Regions from separate parts of the Rothia uropygioeca genome, predicted to be linked through region 2. Evidence: predicted binding sites of a transcription regulator. Region 2 holds the regulator's gene; the other holds the start of a gene.

Region 1 (8,786 bases), 550 kb from region 2:
GCAATGGATCAGATGGTCGTGGATCTCGGACGGCCGGGACTGTCGGATCCGGCCTTAGGATACTTGCACGCCCCGGTCGTGCTGTTCGGATCAGGGGAGAACCCGTCGGTCGACGCGTGGGCTACTGCGGCCGGAACCATCAACTACGAGATCGTGACGAGGATCTCGCCGCGAGTCGATCGAATCTATCTGCGGGAGGACAACGCGTGAGCTTTCCCAGCGACCCGGCGTCGTCGACCGGCCCCAATTCCCAAAGCCACGAAGTCGAATTGGTACTCCACGGACCCCAGGCAACGGCCCGTGTGGCCCACGCGCTCGCGGGAAACCTTCGCTCCGGAGACCTTGTGGTTCTGACCGGTGAGCTGGGGGCCGGGAAGACGACGTTCACACGCGCACTCGGATACGGGCTGGGCGTGCGGGGCAATGTCATCTCGCCGACCTTCGTGCTGTCTCGGATTCATCCGAACGACCCGGAAGGTGCCCGTCCCGGTGGCCCAGACCTCGTTCACGTGGATGCCTACAGGCTGTCGAGCCCGGAAGAAGTCGACGATCTGGACCTCGAATACACGATGGACCGCTCGGTAACCGTCGTCGAATGGGGCCGAGACCTCGTGGAGCACTTGAGCGATTCACGGGTCGACATCACCTTGGAAAGGTCACTCGGCGATGACGCCCCCATGATCGAAGGTGAGGAAGAAGACCTCGACCCGCGGCGGGCCAAGATCACTTTCACCGGTCAGCGTTGGGGAGCGGCGGAAGTGGATCAATTGGCCCGCAAGTTCCGGGGCGCGGCTGAGAAGTAAGGGGCGAGCATTAGACTGTATGGCGTGCTCATACTTGGTTGCGATACATCATCCATAGCCAGCGGCGCCCTCATCGAAGTCGACGACCACGCTGCCGGCGGCGAGCCGTACGTGGGCCCGCTCGAAACCCTCGGTAGTTTCCGTACCCACGACACCCGGTCGCATGCGGAGGCGATGGCTCCCGGTATCCGTCGTCTCCTGGACACTGCTGGGGTGCGCGGACAAGACCTCGGAATGATCGTGACGGGCCTCGGACCAGGGCCCTTCACTGGGCTTCGCGCAGGAATCACGACCGCCCGGACCATGGCGTGGGCGTGGGCCGTACCGGTTCGAGGCGCTGTCAGCCTCGACGCGATCGCCGAAGGCTCCTTCCGAGACGCCCGTTCTGCAGGTTTTCGTGAGTTCCGGGTTGCAACGGATGCTCGCCGGCGCGAAGTCTACAGTGCCGTCTACCGTCTCTCCGACCCTGGTTCCCGGTTCTCCCCAGAACCGGGGTACGAAAGAATTTCGGGGCCCACCGTGGGGAACGCCACTGAGCTTGACCCGGATCTGCCTACCGCGGGCAAGGGCGTCGGGTTGTACAACGTCGCCCTGGAAGCTTTGACAGGTCATGAGGAAGACGAGCCATTGGCCGAATTATTGGTCGCATCCGCGCTGCGATCGGGTTTGAACGCGGCTCTCGAGACGACCTCCCCTCTGTATCTGCGGGAATCGGATGCCAAAGTGCCCGCCGGTCGAAAGCGAGCCACACGATGAGCCAACCCGGCATCGGCCCACGGCCAGCGGTATCCGTTCCGGAAACAGACCTGGCGATAGATGCGCGCGGACTTCCTGCCGAATACCGTGCCCGGGTTATGACGATCGACGATATCGATGTCGTGCACGCCCTGGAACTGGCGCTCTTTCCCGAGGACGCCTGGCCAGTGGACATGTTCCTCGCCGAGATCGGACACCCCTCGCGCCGGTATACGGTGGTCGAAAAAGACGGAGTCGTCATTGCATATGCCGGCATGATGGCGATCGCGGAGACCGGGGACGTTCAAACCATTGCTGTGCTGCCGGATCACGAGGGCCGTGGGATCGGGCGATGGCTCATGACCCGGATGCACGATCAGGCGCGTGCCATGCGGGCCGAGACCATGATGTTGGAAGTCCGTGCGGACAACCCCCGGGCACAGAACCTCTATGGATCCATGGGGTACCACAAGGTTCACAAGCGTCGAGGCTACTATCAGGGCGGCGTCGACGCCGTCATCATGAGTTTGGACTTGACCGGTGCCCGGGACCTAAACAAGAAGGGACCAACCCATTGAGCAAGACCCCCGCCCGGGCGTCCGAGCCGATCGTGCTGGGCATCGAATCCTCGTGCGATGAGACCGGTATAGGGATCGTTGCAGGTCATCGGCTATTGACCAACACCGTCTCGTCATCGATGGAAGAGCACGTTCGCTTCGGCGGCGTTATTCCGGAAATCGCATCGCGCGCTCATCTTGAGGCCATGACTCCCGCCCTCGAGGCCGCTCTCCATGATGCCGGGATCGGACTCGAGGACATCGACGCCGTCGCCGTGACCAGCGGACCGGGATTGGCCGGGGCCCTCATGGTCGGGGTCAGCGCCGCAAAAGCGCTCGCCGTCGCCACGGGTAAGCCGCTCTACGCGATCAACCATCTTGTCGCTCATGTGGGTGTCGGACTTCTCGAGGACAGCGGAATCGAAGGTCATGGGTTCGACGTCACGGGGCAGCTTCCAGCCGGTCTGGGCGCACTGTTGGTTTCGGGCGGTCACACCGAGATTCTCAAGGTCACCGATGTCTCCCGAGACGTCACGTTGCTTGGGGCAACTTTGGATGATGCGGCAGGGGAGGCATACGACAAGGTCGCACGAATCCTTGGTCTCCCGTATCCGGGCGGACCCGCAATTGATCACGCGGCATCTGGGGGAGACCCGAAGGCGTTCGCTTTCCCCCGGGGTCTGACCGCGTCGAAATACATGGGCACTCCCGACAAACCTGGTAGCCACCGTTATGATTTTTCGTTTTCCGGTTTGAAAACGGCGGTGGCACGCGTTGTCGAAGGAATAGAAGCCGACGGGCGGAGGCTTCCTGTCGCCGACATCGCCGCGTCGTTCCAAGAAGCCGTCGCGGACGTCGTCACGGCCAAGGCCATGTTGGCTTGTGGCGAGAATGGGATAGACACCCTTTTGCTCGGCGGGGGAGTCGCCGCGAACTCGAGGCTCAGGGAATTGGCTGCCGCGAGATGTACTGCCCATGGCATCCGACTCGTGGTTCCACAACTTTCACTGTGTACCGACAACGGGGCAATGGTCGCGGCCCTCGGCGCTCGATTGGTTATGGGCGGCGTCGTTCCCAGTGGTCTGGACTTTACGGCCGATCCCTCAATGCAGGTCACGACCGTCTCTGTTCCCGGGGTTCAGGAACCGTCCTAGAATTTCATCGATCAGGTTTCGGGATAACCGTAACGGGTGAGGTCGACCGTGTCGCGCACGACGGCCCGCAACTGTTGCCCGTGCTCTTCATAGACCCGACGTTGACGCAGATAACCGGGACCGCGCTCGAGTATTCGATGCACGCCCGCCAATTCTTTGGCGCAGCCGAGTTCTCGGGCAATCGGTTCTAACCTCTCGACCAACGCGGCGGTGTGCTCACGGACGGGCGCAACCGTACCGTCTCCGTCCGTGATGACCTCGGCATCCAACCCGTAGCGCGAGGCCCTCCACTTGTTCTCCTCGGCAAACCATCGAGGCATTGTGCCGATCCGGCCTCCGTCGTCGACTATTCGGGAAACCTCTTCGACTATGCATTGGGTCAGCGCGGTGATGGCGCCGATTTCTTCGAGGGTTGCAAGGCCGTCGCAGATGCGCATCTCGACGGTGCCGTACCGGGCAACGGGACGGATGTCCCAACGATTTTCGGATTCCTCGGCGATCATTCCGGTTGCGATGAGACCATCGATGTACTGCTCGTACTCGGTCCACTCCTCGAACTGGTACGGGAGACCGCATGTAGGAATCTGTTGGAAAACCATGGCCCGCTGTGAGGCGTATCCGGTGTCCACGCCCGCCCAATAAGGGGAGCTCGCCGACAGCGCCAAAAGATGCGGATAGTAGTTGACGAGTTGATTCACCGCGGGCAGCGCTTTGCTTCGGGAATCGACACCGACATGAACATGTACTCCGTAAACCAGCATTTGGCGTCCCCAGTATTGGGTACGGTTCAAAACTTTTTGGTACCGGTCCTTCTCCGAGACTGGCTGTTCGGTCCACTTCGCATAAGGATGGGTGCCCGCGGAGAACAAATCCACGCCCAACGGGTCGGCCTCCTGCCGCATGACGTCTGCGAGCTCCGAGAGCTGATCAATGGTTTCCGATACGTTTTCACATACACCGGTGACGGCCTCGACGGTATTGGCCAGGAACTCCCGAGTGATCTGAGGAGAGAAACCATCAGGCTCTATGTATTGAGGGTGCGAAGATTCGAGGGCCGCGAGGATCTCTGCGGCGGCCGAGACGAGGTCGCCTGATTCACGGTCGGCGAGAGCGATTTCCCACTCGACGCCGAGGCTCGACTGTTCGGAGCTTGAAAAGGGGATCATGTGCGTCCTCCCGGTTTGGGTCAGTTCATCTTAGCCGGGCGTCAGATGCGGAAACCGAGCATTCGGTCGTCGGCGACACGCGAGTTCACAAGGAAGTCGTGTCCTGGAGCGTGGAGACGGTCAGCGGCTCATTCGGCGGACGACGAACGCGGCGCGTTGCTCAGTTTCCTGGGACTCCCAGCGAGTCAGGATCAGAGTTGCGTGCCGGCCCGTGGACGTCTTCTTGCCGCGCTTGGGACCAGTCAGCAATTGGCCCCGCAGAGTTTCGGGTACAACGTCGACCCCTCGCTTCTTGATCGTCAGCCCTGTGACCCCGTGATCTCGGACCCACTTCTTCAACGTCTTGGCCCCCATCGGCAGATCCTCCTCGACGGCCCAACACGTTGCTCCGGGAATATTGAGCCCCTGCTCGGACGTGAAATAAGCGATCCGCGGGTCCAAAAAATGACCCTCGACGGTGGAGGCCAGCTGATCGATGAGTCCCGCGCGGATCACGGCTCCGTCAGGCTCATAGAGGTACGCCGCAGGAGGGCCTGTACGAGGTTCGGACAATGACCCGTCGACGTCGTGGCCGAATTCCGACCCGGAGGAGAAATGCGCGATCACGTGCGGCTCCAAAGGGTCGGAGTCCAGAACCGTGGCCGACCGCCTGACACCAGGGCGAGCCAACCCGTTGAACCAAAGGATCAGCTCGACAACGTCTCCGCCGCAACTGACCCACTCCGCCTCGGCATGGCCCGGTATGTCGGCGTGCTCCATTCCCGGACCCATCTTGACCCCCATCGCGATGCCGGTCGACGCCCAGCGTTCGATCTGGGAGAACGGCGGGGCAAAGGCCTCAGGGTCGAAGAGTCGGCTGACGCGACCTTGTTCCGTCTCGCGTCGGGCAGGATCGAGCCATAGCGCACGGATCGGTTCCCCATCGACCGTGTGCAAGGCCGTGGCGTCGATACTCGTGACGTCTTCGGTGCGCACCTCGGACTTGGCATGTATCGACAGGTTGTGGCGGGCCACAGACGCGGTGTCAGGATCGATTTCATAGGATAGAACGGACAGACCGGCGCGCAGGAATGCCGCGGAGTCGGACCCGATTCCGCATCCCAGATCGGCGACCGAATCGATGCCCGCTCGTTGGAACCGGCGTGCGTGCCACTGGGCGACGCTGGTGCGAGTAGCTTGTTCGAGTCCGGGCCTGGTGAACAGCATTCGTTCGGCTTCCTGGCCGAATTTCAGTCGCGCCTGCGCTCGGAGTTTGGCTTGGGTCAGGAGTGCGGAGGCCCTATCGGGGGGAAAACCTTGTTTGCGCAGAGCCGTGGAGAGCGCCAATGCGTTCTCTTCCCTGTACTCCAGCGCATCGAGGGCCTTGAGCTCCTCGGAAGTGAATAAATGCGTCACGGGACCACCCTACCGGGGGCTTGTGGACGGCCGACGTGACACTTTCTTCCCGCTGTGGGCGAAACCTGGCACTCGCCTTGACCCTCTGCTAACCCTCCGAATAGAGTCGTCTTTAGCACTCTGGGACTCAGGGCGCTAAATGGGCCTGGCGCTCAATCGGCACCGCGACGACGGTTGGCACGCCCCTCACGGCTCACGCCAAGAATTGATCCATCCAAGGAAGAAGGTCACTCATGTCCGTCTCCATCAAGCCTCTCGAGGACCGTATTGTCGTTCAGCCCGTCGAGGCTGAGCAGACCACCGCATCCGGCCTGGTCATCCCGGATACCGCCAAGGAAAAGCCCCAGGAGGGCAAGGTCGTGGCCGTTGGCCCCGGCCGCGTTGACGACAAGGGCAACCGTGTTCCCGTCGACGTTCAGGAAGGCGACGTCGTCATCTACTCCAAGTACGGCGGAACCGAGGTCAAGTACTCGGGCGAGGAATTCCTCGTGCTTTCGGCACGTGACGTGCTGGCCGTTGTCGAGAAGTAACAACTCGACAATCCCGCACTTTTTCTAGACCTGTGTAAGGAGTCATGTAGTTCATGGCAAAGCAGTTGGAATTCAACGATGCAGCCCGCAAGGCCCTCATGGCCGGTGTGGACAAGCTCGCCAACACGGTCAAGGTGACTCTCGGCCCGCGTGGTCGCAACGTCGTTCTGGACAAGCAGTGGGGCGCTCCCACAATCACCAACGACGGCGTGACCATTGCTCGCGAGATCGAGCTCGATGACCCGTATGAGAACCTTGGCGCACAGCTGGCCAAGGAAGTCGCCACCAAAACCAATGATGTTGCCGGTGACGGCACCACGACGGCTACCGTTTTGGCCCAGGCCTTTGTGAATGAGGGTCTGAGAAACGTTGCAGCCGGGGCTGCACCGAGCGAGATCCGGACCGGTATCGAAGCGGCGGTCAAAGCGGTCTCCGAGCGTCTCCGCGAGAACGCCCGCGAGATCGAAGGCCAAGAAGTCGCTCAAGTAGCGGCCATCTCGGCTCAGTCTCCGCAGATCGGCGAGCTCCTCGCCGAAGCCTTTGAGAAGGTCGGCAAGGACGGCGTCATCACCATCGAAGACGGCTCCTCGACCGAAATCGAGCTGTCCGTCACTGAAGGCATGCAGTTCGACAAGGGCTATCTCTCGCCCTCCTTCGTCACCGACGCGGAGCGGCAGGAAGCGGTTCTCGAGGACTCGGCCATTCTGATCTACCAAGGGAAGATCTCGGCGATCGCCGACCTCATGCCCTTGCTGGAAAAGGTCGTTCAGGCCAAGAAGCCGCTGACGATCATCGCCGAGGACGTCGACGGTGAAGCATTGTCCACGCTGGTGGTCAACAAGTTGCGCGGCAACCTGAATGTTGTTGCGCTCAAGGCCCCGGGCTTCGGTGACCGTCGCAAGGCGATCATGCAGGACCTGGCTGTCCTGACCGGTGGCGAGGTCATCACCAGCGAACTCGGCATCTCTCTGGACTCCGTGTCCCTCGAACAGCTGGGTAACGCCCGCCGCGTGACCGTCACCAAGGACAACACGACGATCGTCGACGGCAGCGGATCTGCCGAGGATGTTGCCGAGCGGGTCGCTCAGCTGCGTTCCGAGATCGAGCGCGTCGACTCCGAGTGGGATCGCGAGAAGCTCAAGGAGCGTCTGGCCAAGCTTGCCGGCGGCGTCTCGGTCATCAAGGTCGGAGCAGCCACTGAGGTCGAGGCCAAGGAACGCAAGCACCGCATCGAGGACGCCGTGTCCTCGACTCGTGCTGCGCTCGAAGAAGGCATCGTCGCAGGTGGCGGTTCCGCTTTGGTTCACGCGTCCAAGGCACTCGACGCCGACCTGGGGTTGCAGTCCGAGGATGCTCGGACTGCGGTCGATATCGTCCGTCGTTCCTTGGTGCAGCCGTTGCGCTGGATTGCGGACAACGCAGGAGCGGATGGCTACGTTGTGGCCTCCCGCATCCGTGACCTCGAGCCTGGCCAAGGCTACAACGCCGCGACCGGCGAATACGAGGATCTCATCAAGGCCGGAGTCATCGATCCGGTCAAGGTCACCCGATCAGCGCTCGAGAATGCGGCATCCATCGCCTCACTGGTCCTGACCACTGAGACGTTGGTTGTCGACAAACCCGAGGAGGACGAGGACTAGCACTCGTTCGTGCGATTCATTCGTCCCCGCCACGTTTTAGTGGCGGGGACGTTTTTTGATGTATCGATGCGTCGACCTAGGGGAGTATGAGATGCGACGGGACCGCCGCGGTCTCATCCGCAGGACCGAAGCCGGAAAGCCCCAGGGCTTGGGATGATGGCCGTGAACGATCTCGTCACCCCGGCATTTGCTCGCCCGCGGTCGGCAACGATTACACTTGCGTCGACGACAATCAGCTGACGGCAACGTCCGTCAGCGCCGTCCAGAACTATGCCGACAAGAGTCCGAATCAAGAAAAGGAACATGCGGTGAACAGTCGTTCGTCAGACGCGTGTTAAACGTCATATGTCGATGTAGCATTCGTCAACATTGTGGCGGCACGCGAATATTCAAAAATAAACTACACCGGGAATCCAGGAGTTCCGTCTTGGGCCGATGCGCTCGCTGAGCATTGCCCACCAACACGCTGAAAGGTTTGCTGGTGAGTTGGCCATCGCTGATTCGCTAAGTTTCCTCCACAGGCGCCTATTATGAACACCGAATGTCCGACCGAGGGTAATGGACTCCCTGGGAGCGATCTCCGGAGCGCTTCGCATCACACGAATTGAACGAGATATCGCCTCATCCGAGGCTGACACAGGATCTTGAATGACTGATACGCACGGGACAGGTGGGCCTGACTCACCGGTGAAGGAAGCGCAAGCGCCGGAGGCTGGCCCGCGCAAGAAACGAGCTTTTAGACCTGAAATCCAGGGTCTCCGAGCTTTTGCGGTGCTGCTGGTGGCGATCTACCACATTTGGTTCGG
Region 2 (8,786 bases):
CCCAGAAATTCTTCCAGGATATTCCGTTGCAGGGAAAACATTTCTCGTTCCTGCTCGGTCGTGGCGTGATCGTACCCGAGGCAATGCAGGATTCCATGGAGCAGAAGCAGACACAGTTCATCAGCCGTTGAGTGTCCAGCGGCCTCGGCCTGCCGGGCCGCGACCGTGGGACACAGGGCGATATCGCCAAGAGTTCCCTCCGCGAGTTCATCCGGCGTTCCCGGACGCATCTCGTCCATGGGGAAGGACATCACATCCGTGGGACCTCCGAGGTCCATCCACTCGATGTGAAGCCGCTCCATCTCGGCTTCGCCGATAACAGTGATCGATAGCTCCGTCTGAAAAGAAACGTGGAGCGACTCGAACGCGAAAGCTACAAGCCTGCGCAACTGGGCCACATTGACCGCAGCAAAAGCCTGTTCTTCTGGGCCCGTCCCGGCTTCGGGGCTGTCGATATCGACGAAGGGGAGGCTCTGCTCTCCAGCGGTCTCGGCGGGGAAGCTCACTCGCTATCACCCTCGGACCGGCGCCGCCCCGCACGTGATTGGGAGGAGACCTGCTGCTCGTCCTCCCATTTCCCGTAGGCCGTGACGATGTCGCTCACCAGCTGATGTCGCACGACGTCGACGGCTTCGAGCTGGGAAAAATGTATTTCCTCGATGTCGTTCAGAATCTTCCGGACCTGCCGCAGGCCGGACGCAGATCCGGTAGGAAGATCAACCTGCGTCACATCCCCTGTAACCACCATCTTGGAGCCGAACCCCAAACGAGTCAGGAACATCTTCATTTGCTCGACCGTGGTGTTCTGAGCCTCGTCCAGGATCACGAACGCATCGTTCAGGGTACGACCGCGCATGTAGGCCAGAGGGGCTACCTCAATGGTTCCGGCCTCCATCAGCCGCGGGATCGATTCGGGGTCCATCATGTCGTGAAGTGCGTCGTACAAAGGCCGCAGGTACGGATCGATTTTTTCGTTGAGGCTGCCCGGAAGAAACCCCAAGCTCTCCCCCGCTTCTACGGCGGGGCGGGTCAGAATGATGCGGTTGACCTCTTTGGCCTGAAGCGCTTGTACCGCTTTGGCCATGGCGAGGTACGTTTTGCCTGTACCGGCCGGCCCGATGCCGAAAATCACGGTGTTGTTGTCGATCGCTTCCACATATGAGGACTGGTTGACCGTTTTGGGCCTGATTTTCCGGCCGCGAGACGAAAGTATGTTCTGCGTCATCGTCGGAGATGCGGAAGCCATATTCTTGATCAGCAGGTCCACCAAGCGCTTGACGACTTCGGCGCTGATGACGCTGTCTTGAGAGGCCAGGACCTCGAGTTCCTCGAAGAGCCTGATGACCAAATCAACCTGGGCCGAGGGCCCGGTCACGACGACGTCGAGCCCTTTGACACCTAGGGAAACATCCGAGAACGCCTGCTCGATGATGAGCAATGACGAATCCTGCGGCCCAAGGACTTCGACCATGGACTCGCGGCTTCGAAATGTGTATGTCCTCGAAACGGACAACGGACGTGAAAGACCAGGCGTGGATGCGGTCATCAAATGCGGAATTACCTCTCCTTCAAGGGGCGTTGGACCCCTATGTTCCAGAGGACCCAGTTATTGTCCAAGACTACCGTTGTTGTCGCGAGCGCACCACGAGATTCTGCCGAATGCGAGCGAAGCCCATGTCACTGACGCCTCAGGGAGTCGAAACTCACGTCAACGCTTTAGACTGGGTGCACGGAACGCAAGGCCGTCATGGCGCGAACTGACCTGGAGGACTCAGAACATGATCTCACGCACGTGGCGCCCGGTCGCGGGAGCGGTCGTGGTCTTGTGCGTTCTTCCCAGTGTGCTCAGTGGCTGTGGTCTGCTGGATGCCGCCAATAAGGCAAGCGAATCCGAAGAATCTCCCACGCCGACCTCCTCGCCGTCACAATCTGACCGGAAGGTTCCGCTGTACTGGCTCGGCAATACCGGTAAATCTTCTTACCTGTACCGCGAGTACAGGGATTACCAAGCGGACGACGCCGCATCGGCGGGCGACGTGGTGGCGACCGCGGTGTCCATGCTGACGAGAGTCCATCCCAGCGACCCGGACTATCACAATCCGTGGAAGCCCGCGAAGTCCGTAGGATCGTCGATGTCTACGGACGGCACGTTGACGCTCAACGTTTCCTCCGACATCTTTGACCATTCGCTGTCCGGCGACGAAGCAAATCTCGCGGTCCAACAACTGATTTACACGGCGACTGCCGCCGCGGCTGCGGGCGGCATAGCCAATGCGGGACCGACCATGAAGGTCATCATCCTGGTCGATGGCCACCGAGGGTACCGCTTCGGGCAGCAGACGCTTGGACAGCCGATGGTCCGTGACGACGCCGTCGCAGCGCCTCTTTGGATCATCGACCCCGAACAGGACGTGGTGTCAACATCGAACCTCAGCGTCAAAATGGTAGCCACCAATGTGGCTTCAAGGGTGTACTGGGACATCCGCAAGAACGGTTCTGAAGTAGCGTCCGGCAACGAAGAACTCTCCGGCAGCGAGTCCGGTCTCCAGGAGATTCAATTCAGCAAAACACTGTCCCCTGGCGACTACACAATCCGTATCTATATCCGCACAAAGGATCTTCGAGACCCGGGGCTGGCGGTATCCGACCAGGATGTCAGCCTCTACGATGACCACCAGTTCAAGATCAGAGACTAGGCCCTCTCATCGCCAGGGCCCGATCATCGCGTTGATGACCGCGATCGCCGCTGCCCCCGCCGTCGAGCTCCTCAGCACATCCGTGCCCAGAACCGCGCACTGAGCCCCTGCCTCCTCGAGAGTCTGGACCTCGTGAGGGGATATCCCGCCTTCCGGACCGACGACTACGAAGATGCGGCCCGAACCGGCATCATTATTCGTCCTCTGGACCGAACCAAGGTAGTCCACGAGGCTCACCGCGGCTTCCTCATGAAGGACGACCATCCGGTCCCCCGGTTCCATGAGCCGGGAGACCTGGGAGGTGGACAACAATTCACCGACGTGAGGGACCAAAGAGCGCCTGGCCTGCTTGGCCGCCGCCGAAACCGTTTTGCCCCATTTCGCGTGAGCTTTCGCTGCACGGTCTGCTTTCCACCGCACAATGCTTCGCTCGGCCTGCCACGGGAAGATCGCGCTGGCGCCCAGTTCGGTGGCCATTTCGACCGCCATGAGGTCGCGGTCACCTTTGGCAAGTGCCTGGATCAACACGACCGAACTGGAGGGGTCTTGCAACGGCCCCGACTCGACGGACACGGCCAGACCATCCGGAATGATTTCTGTGACGACACCGCCGACGCGATGACCGCGTCCATCAACCAGGTCGAGAGGTTCTCCCACGCCGAGTCGTTTCACGGTCTTCGCGTGGTGCCCTTCCGATCCCACCAATTCATAAGTTTCCCCGGCTGCCAAGGATTCGATGTGTTGCGGTTCGACGTAGAAAACGGGGTGCGTCATGGAAGCCGGTCAGTCCTGGAACCTATCCCGCAAGCGCGAGAAAAATCCGTGTCCCGTGTTCTGCATCGTTTCGCCGACGACGTCGTCCTCTCCCCGGAGCTCGGCAAGCTTGCGCAACAGCTCGCGCTGCTCGTCGTTGATCTTCGAAGGTGTTTCGACCTCGAAATGAACAACGATGTTGCCGCGTCCGGTGCCGCGGAGCTTGGTGACGCCCAGGTCGCGAAGCGTGGTCGTCTGGCCCGTCTGGGTTCCGGGCTTGACCGTGACTTCCTGCGTACCGTCAAAAGTTTCGAGGTTGATGGTGGTGCCCAACGCTGCTGCAGTCATGGGCACCGTCATGGTCGCGTGGAGATCGTCCCCTTCACGCGTAAAGGTTTCGTCCGGGTTCACGCGAAGCTCGACGTAGAGGTCCCCGTTCGGTCCACCGCCGGTTCCGGCTTCGCCTTCGCCGCTGAGTCGAATTCGCGTACCGGTCGAAACACCCGCCGGGATCTTGAGTGTCAGCGGCTTGCGCTGACGCACACGGCCCTCGCCGTAACATTCGGGGCACGGGTGCTTGATGACCGTGCCGAAGCCTCGGCAACTCGGGCACTCGGCCGTGGTGACGACATTCCCGAGAATGGACTGGACCTGACGCTGAATATGACCTTGCCCGTGGCAGACGTCGCAGGTTTCGGGCTCGGTTCCCTTCTCGGTTCCTTGACCCTCGCACAGGGAGCAAGTCACGGCGGTATCCACGGTGACTTCTTTTTCTGTTCCGAATACGGCGTCCCGCAGGTTGACCCGTACGTTGATGAGGGCATCCTGGCCTTGACGCACACGGCTCTCCGGGCCCCGTGGTCCGCCGGCGCCTTGGAAGAACGTTTCGAAGATATCCGAGAAACCGAACCCGCTGCCGGGGAAGCCACCGCCATAACCGGTGTTATTGCCGTTCTCGTTCCCCGTGGTGTCATAGACGCGGCGTTTGTCCGGGTCCGAGAGGATGTCGTGGGCGTGGGAGACGCGCTTGAATTCTTCTGCCGCCTCGGGCGAAGGATTCACATCCGGATGCAAGGTGCGCGCCTTCTTGCGGTACGCTTTCTTGATTTCTTCTGGACTGGCGTCTCGCGAGACGCCGAGAGTCTGGTAGTGGTCGCTCACTGATGTTCCTTGATCTGCGGTCGGAAACCGCGTGGGTTCCAATTCGTCAACGGCTGTGCGCGCGGATTTATTCGTTCAAGATGCGGGAGAGGTACCGCGCGACGGCCCTCACCGCGGACATGGTCCCTGGATAATCCATTCGTGTCGGCCCGACGATGCCCACTTTCGAGGCGAGTTGCGGCCCGTACCCCGTCGCAATCACGGACGCATCCGATAACGGAGTGTCCGAATTCTCCCGCCCGATCCGGACGGAGACGCCCCTGGCGTCCTCGCCGATTTCGGAAAGCAAACGCAACATGACGACTTGCTCTTCCAATACGTCGAGGATAGGCGCGATGCTGCGGTTGAAGTCGTCCGTGGACTCCGCGAGATAAGAAGTACCCGCCATGAGCAGGCGTTCTTCCTGTTCGCCTCGACCCAGGATAGTCACCATTCCGGCGAGAATCCTGGCCGAATCACGATGCGCTGGCTCACATCCGGCGACCGCGGTCACCAGCGAAGCCTCCAAATCCCCCACAGGACGATCCAGGATCGCGTCCAGGAAACCGCGACGAATCCCCGTCAACGTCTCTTCCGAGAGTTCCTTAGGGATCTCGACGACGCGCTGGCCGACTCCCCCGCGAGTCGTGATCATGACAACCAGAACGAATCGCGGAGCCATGGTCACCAATTCAAGGTGCCGGACTTTCGCCCCGGTCCGCGTGGGGTACTGAACAAGTGCGACTTGCCGAGTCAATTGGGACAGTAGACGGACAGTCTTTTCCATCATCTGATCGACATCGTCCGACGAGTCCAGGAAACTCGTGATCGCCCGACGTTCCGCAACGGACAGCGGCTTGATCGATGCGATCTGATCCACGAATGCGCGGTAACCCTTGTCCGTGGGTATCCGGCCGGCGCTCGCGTGAGGGGCCATGATCATTCCGGCGTCTTCCAGGGCGGCCATGTCATTACGGACAGTTGCGCTGGAGACACCGAGTTTGTGCCGGTCGACCAAGGCTTTTGAACCGACGGGCTCGCGCGAGTGCACGTAGTCCTCGACGATCGCGCTCAGGACATCGAGCCGGCGTGGCTTGTTCACGGTCTCGCCCTCCTCGCAAAATCCTGACTGTAGATGCTTCGTGGCGGGAGCCCATTGGCACTCCCCCGGTCCGACTGCTAAGTCTACGCCGCATGCCCGCTGTCGAAAAACGCGCCGCCGGATGCTCAGCTCTCGGCGGAGAGGCTATATTGGCGACGGGCCGCGCGCCCGCTCTTGGAAATTTTTGGACCACAGGACAGGAAGTTGCATGGATCGCTACGGATGGGGCCCGCAGGAACTGGGCAGCGCCGGATTGAGTAACCAGCCGCCTGAGCCCCGGGACCTTGAAGTCCGAAAGGACATGGTCATCGAGGAGGTCCAATCCGGCTGGGTAGGCGCGGCGGTGAGCTTGCAGTCGATCGGCGGCCAACGCGTGGTCGGGCTCGAAGACCGCCACGGAGCTGTCCGGGCTTTTCCTCTGGGGCATGGATTCTTGTACGAAGGCGAGCCCGTGCGCCTCGTGCCTCCCCGTGCGCGAACGCCATCGAAGCCGCAACGCACGCGTTCGGGTTCGCTCGCAGTCCCGGGAGCCAAGGCAAGAAAAGCGCGGGCATCGCGAATGCTGGTCGAAGGTCTGCACGACGCGGAGTTGATCGAGAAGGTATGGGGAGATGACCTGCGCATCGAGGGTATCGTTGTCGAGCCCATGCACGGCCTAGACCATGTCTCCGAAATCATTCGAGAATTCGAGCCCGGTCCCGAGCGGAGGTTGGGAATCCTCGCGGACCATTTGGTTACGGGCAGCAAAGAATCAAGACTTGCCGAGCAGGCCATGAAGGTGCCGGGTGCCCGAGGCAACGTATTGTTTGTCGGTCATCCGTATGTGGACGTATGGGAGTCCGTGAAACCGAAAGCCGTGGGGCTCCGCGAATGGCCGCAGGTTCCTCGCGGGGAAGACTGGAAAACCGGGATTCTCCAGAGAATCGGTTGGCCTCACGAAACGCCTGCACAGCGTGCGGCGGCGTGGAAGAAGATCCTTGCCAGCGTCACCACCTACGCGGGCTTGGACCCGGGAATTCTGGGCCCGGTTGAACACATCATCGATTTTCTGACGGCGACGCCCGGGGCCCCGTAATCGACTGCCCCAGCCCCAGAGCCTTGGCACCGAACCGCAATCCGTGGCAATGTGGCGGTAAGTACGTACCCGTTTGGCTCAACTAATCGGTAATATTTGGAATCGCGTCCTTGACGCTTTCATGTCTGCCCGAAAGAAAAGGCGAGGTTTTGACGACCACTTCCACCGATAAGAAACCCCCGTTCGAAGGTGTGTCCGCGACTCCGGAGCCTCTCAGCGTCAAAGACGATCGCTCGATGGCCACGATGGCCCACTTCGGCGGTGTCGTAGGATGCGTTCCGGCCGCTATCATCTACGCAACCTTGCGGGCACGTGGCCGCTTCACCGCTCAAGAGGCTCGCGAGGCCTTGAATTTCACATTGCTGCCGTCGGTGGTTGTCGTGGTGAGCGTCGCGCTCTCGGTCGTTCCCGGGATCGGCTGGATATTTGGGCTGATCGCGGCGGCTGTATGGGTTTATCTGGCGGTTTCCTCGCTCATTGCGGGCATCAAGGTAAACCGGGGCAATCCGTACCAGTATCACTACAACACGCGCGCCTTCGACTGGTTCTCCCGCCGCCGGCGGCGCTGAACGCCATCGACTATTTTCAGGCCGTCAGATCACGCACGACCGCGTCGCCCAGCAGACGTCCTTGGAGCGTCAGAAGTACGGTGCCGTCGTCGAGGGCTGCCTGGTCGATGAGTCCTTGATCTGCCAGCCACGACGTTCTTTCACGACCGTCTGGCCTCAAACTCGACAACGGCAATCCGTCGCGGATTCTCGCCGCCAACATCACGTTTTCCATATAGCGAGTGTCGTCGTCGAGGATCTCCCGAGCCGCCGCCGGTGAATCTTGGGCTCGTACTCGTTGCGCGTAAGGCAGTGGGTGTTTCACATTCCACCAGCGCGTCCCGTTGACGTGGGAATGCGCTCCCGGGCCGATCCCCCACCAGTCCTGATTGTGCCAATAGGCCAGGTTGTGACTGGAGCGTGTTTCGACGGTTCGAGACCAATTCGACACTTCGTACCACCCGTATCCGGCTTCTTCGAATAGGCGGCTGGCCAAGAGATACATATCGGCTTGTTGGTCATCGTCGACTGCCGTGTAAACGCCCCGGGCGATCTGTGCCGCCAACTTGGTGCCAGGCTCAACGATCAGGGAGTACGCGGAAATGTGGTCCGGTTCGTAGCTGATCGCGGATTTGACGGAAGTCTGCCATTCCTCGAGCGTCTCTCCGGGGGCGCCCGAGATCAGATCCACGGATACTTCCAAGCCTATTTCACGGGCCCAGCGAACTACCTTGGGCACGTTGGACGGCTCATGGGTTCGGTCCAGGACCTCGAGAACACGAGGAACCGCCGACTGCATCCCGAAGGAAACTCGCGTGAAACCCGCTTGCTTGAGGGCAACGAGGTCTTCCCGCTCGACCGAATCCGGATTCGCTTCCGTAGTGACTTCGGCTCCAGGTACCAAACCGAACGTCTCGACGGCAGTTCGGAGGATCTCAACCAGATCGTCAGTCGGAATACGCGTTGGGGTGCCCCCGCCGAAAAATACGGAGTGAAGAGGGCGCTTCTTCACACCCGAGGCCTGCAGAACTTCGCGAGCAAAATGCAGCTCGCGCAGAGCGTCTTTCGCATATGTCAGGCGGCCCACGCCTTCGCCGAAGTCTTCTTTGGCATAGGTATTGAAATCGCAGTATCCACAGCGGACGGAACAATACGGCACATGGACGTAGAGGCTCAACGTTCGTCCTTCGGCTTGCCGCAGGACGGACGGCGGCAGGAGGCCGTCGCGAGGGGCCGGATCGCCAGTTGGCTGAGCAGGACTCACTTTTTCGGTTTGTCCTTGGCCTCATCGGAGGAGCTAAGGGCTGCGACGAAGGCTTCTTGGGGCACTTCCACGCGACCGATCGTCTTCATGCGTTTCTTGCCTTCCTTCTGCTTTTCCAGCAATTTCCGTTTGCGGGAAATGTCACCGCCGTAGCACTTGGACAAAACGTCCTTGCGGATGGCCCGGATGTTTTCTCGGGCGATGATGC

Evidence for each region. The regulator HrcA, encoded in region 2, represses chaperone genes, less so after heat shock. The targets are predictions, from matches to a motif close to TTNGCACTCGNNNNNNNCGAGTGCNAA.
Region 1: the regulator HrcA is predicted to act here: its motif matches at 5,876-5,902, upstream of groES (co-chaperone GroES).

Annotation. Positions count from the first base shown of each region.
Region 1 covers NZ_NOIR01000002.1:801,693-810,478, reverse strand. Annotated here, with positions in the region: gene alr (alanine racemase) at 1-210, shown strand, start outside; gene tsaE (tRNA (adenosine(37)-N6)-threonylcarbamoyltransferase complex ATPase subunit type 1 TsaE) at 270-803, shown strand; gene tsaB (tRNA (adenosine(37)-N6)-threonylcarbamoyltransferase complex dimerization subunit type 1 TsaB) at 828-1,559, shown strand; gene rimI (ribosomal protein S18-alanine N-acetyltransferase) at 1,556-2,116, shown strand; gene tsaD (tRNA (adenosine(37)-N6)-threonylcarbamoyltransferase complex transferase subunit TsaD) at 2,113-3,249, shown strand; gene EWR20_RS07885 (glutamate--cysteine ligase) at 3,261-4,415, opposite strand; gene EWR20_RS07880 (THUMP-like domain-containing protein) at 4,536-5,810, opposite strand; gene groES (co-chaperone GroES) at 6,044-6,340, shown strand; gene groL (chaperonin GroEL) at 6,394-7,980, shown strand; gene EWR20_RS07865 (acyltransferase family protein) at 8,629-8,786, shown strand, end outside.
Region 2 covers NZ_NOIR01000002.1:252,473-261,258, reverse strand. Annotated here, with positions in the region: gene ybeY (rRNA maturation RNase YbeY) at 1-455, opposite strand, end outside; gene EWR20_RS05435 (PhoH family protein) at 503-1,546, opposite strand; gene EWR20_RS05430 (GerMN domain-containing protein) at 1,779-2,696, shown strand; gene EWR20_RS05425 (16S rRNA (uracil(1498)-N(3))-methyltransferase) at 2,703-3,470, opposite strand; gene dnaJ (molecular chaperone DnaJ) at 3,480-4,610, opposite strand; gene hrcA (heat-inducible transcriptional repressor HrcA) at 4,678-5,691, opposite strand; gene EWR20_RS05410 (DUF3097 family protein) at 5,900-6,766, shown strand; gene EWR20_RS05405 (DUF4870 domain-containing protein) at 6,916-7,335, shown strand; gene hemW (radical SAM family heme chaperone HemW) at 7,352-8,578, opposite strand; gene lepA (translation elongation factor 4) at 8,575-8,786, opposite strand, start outside.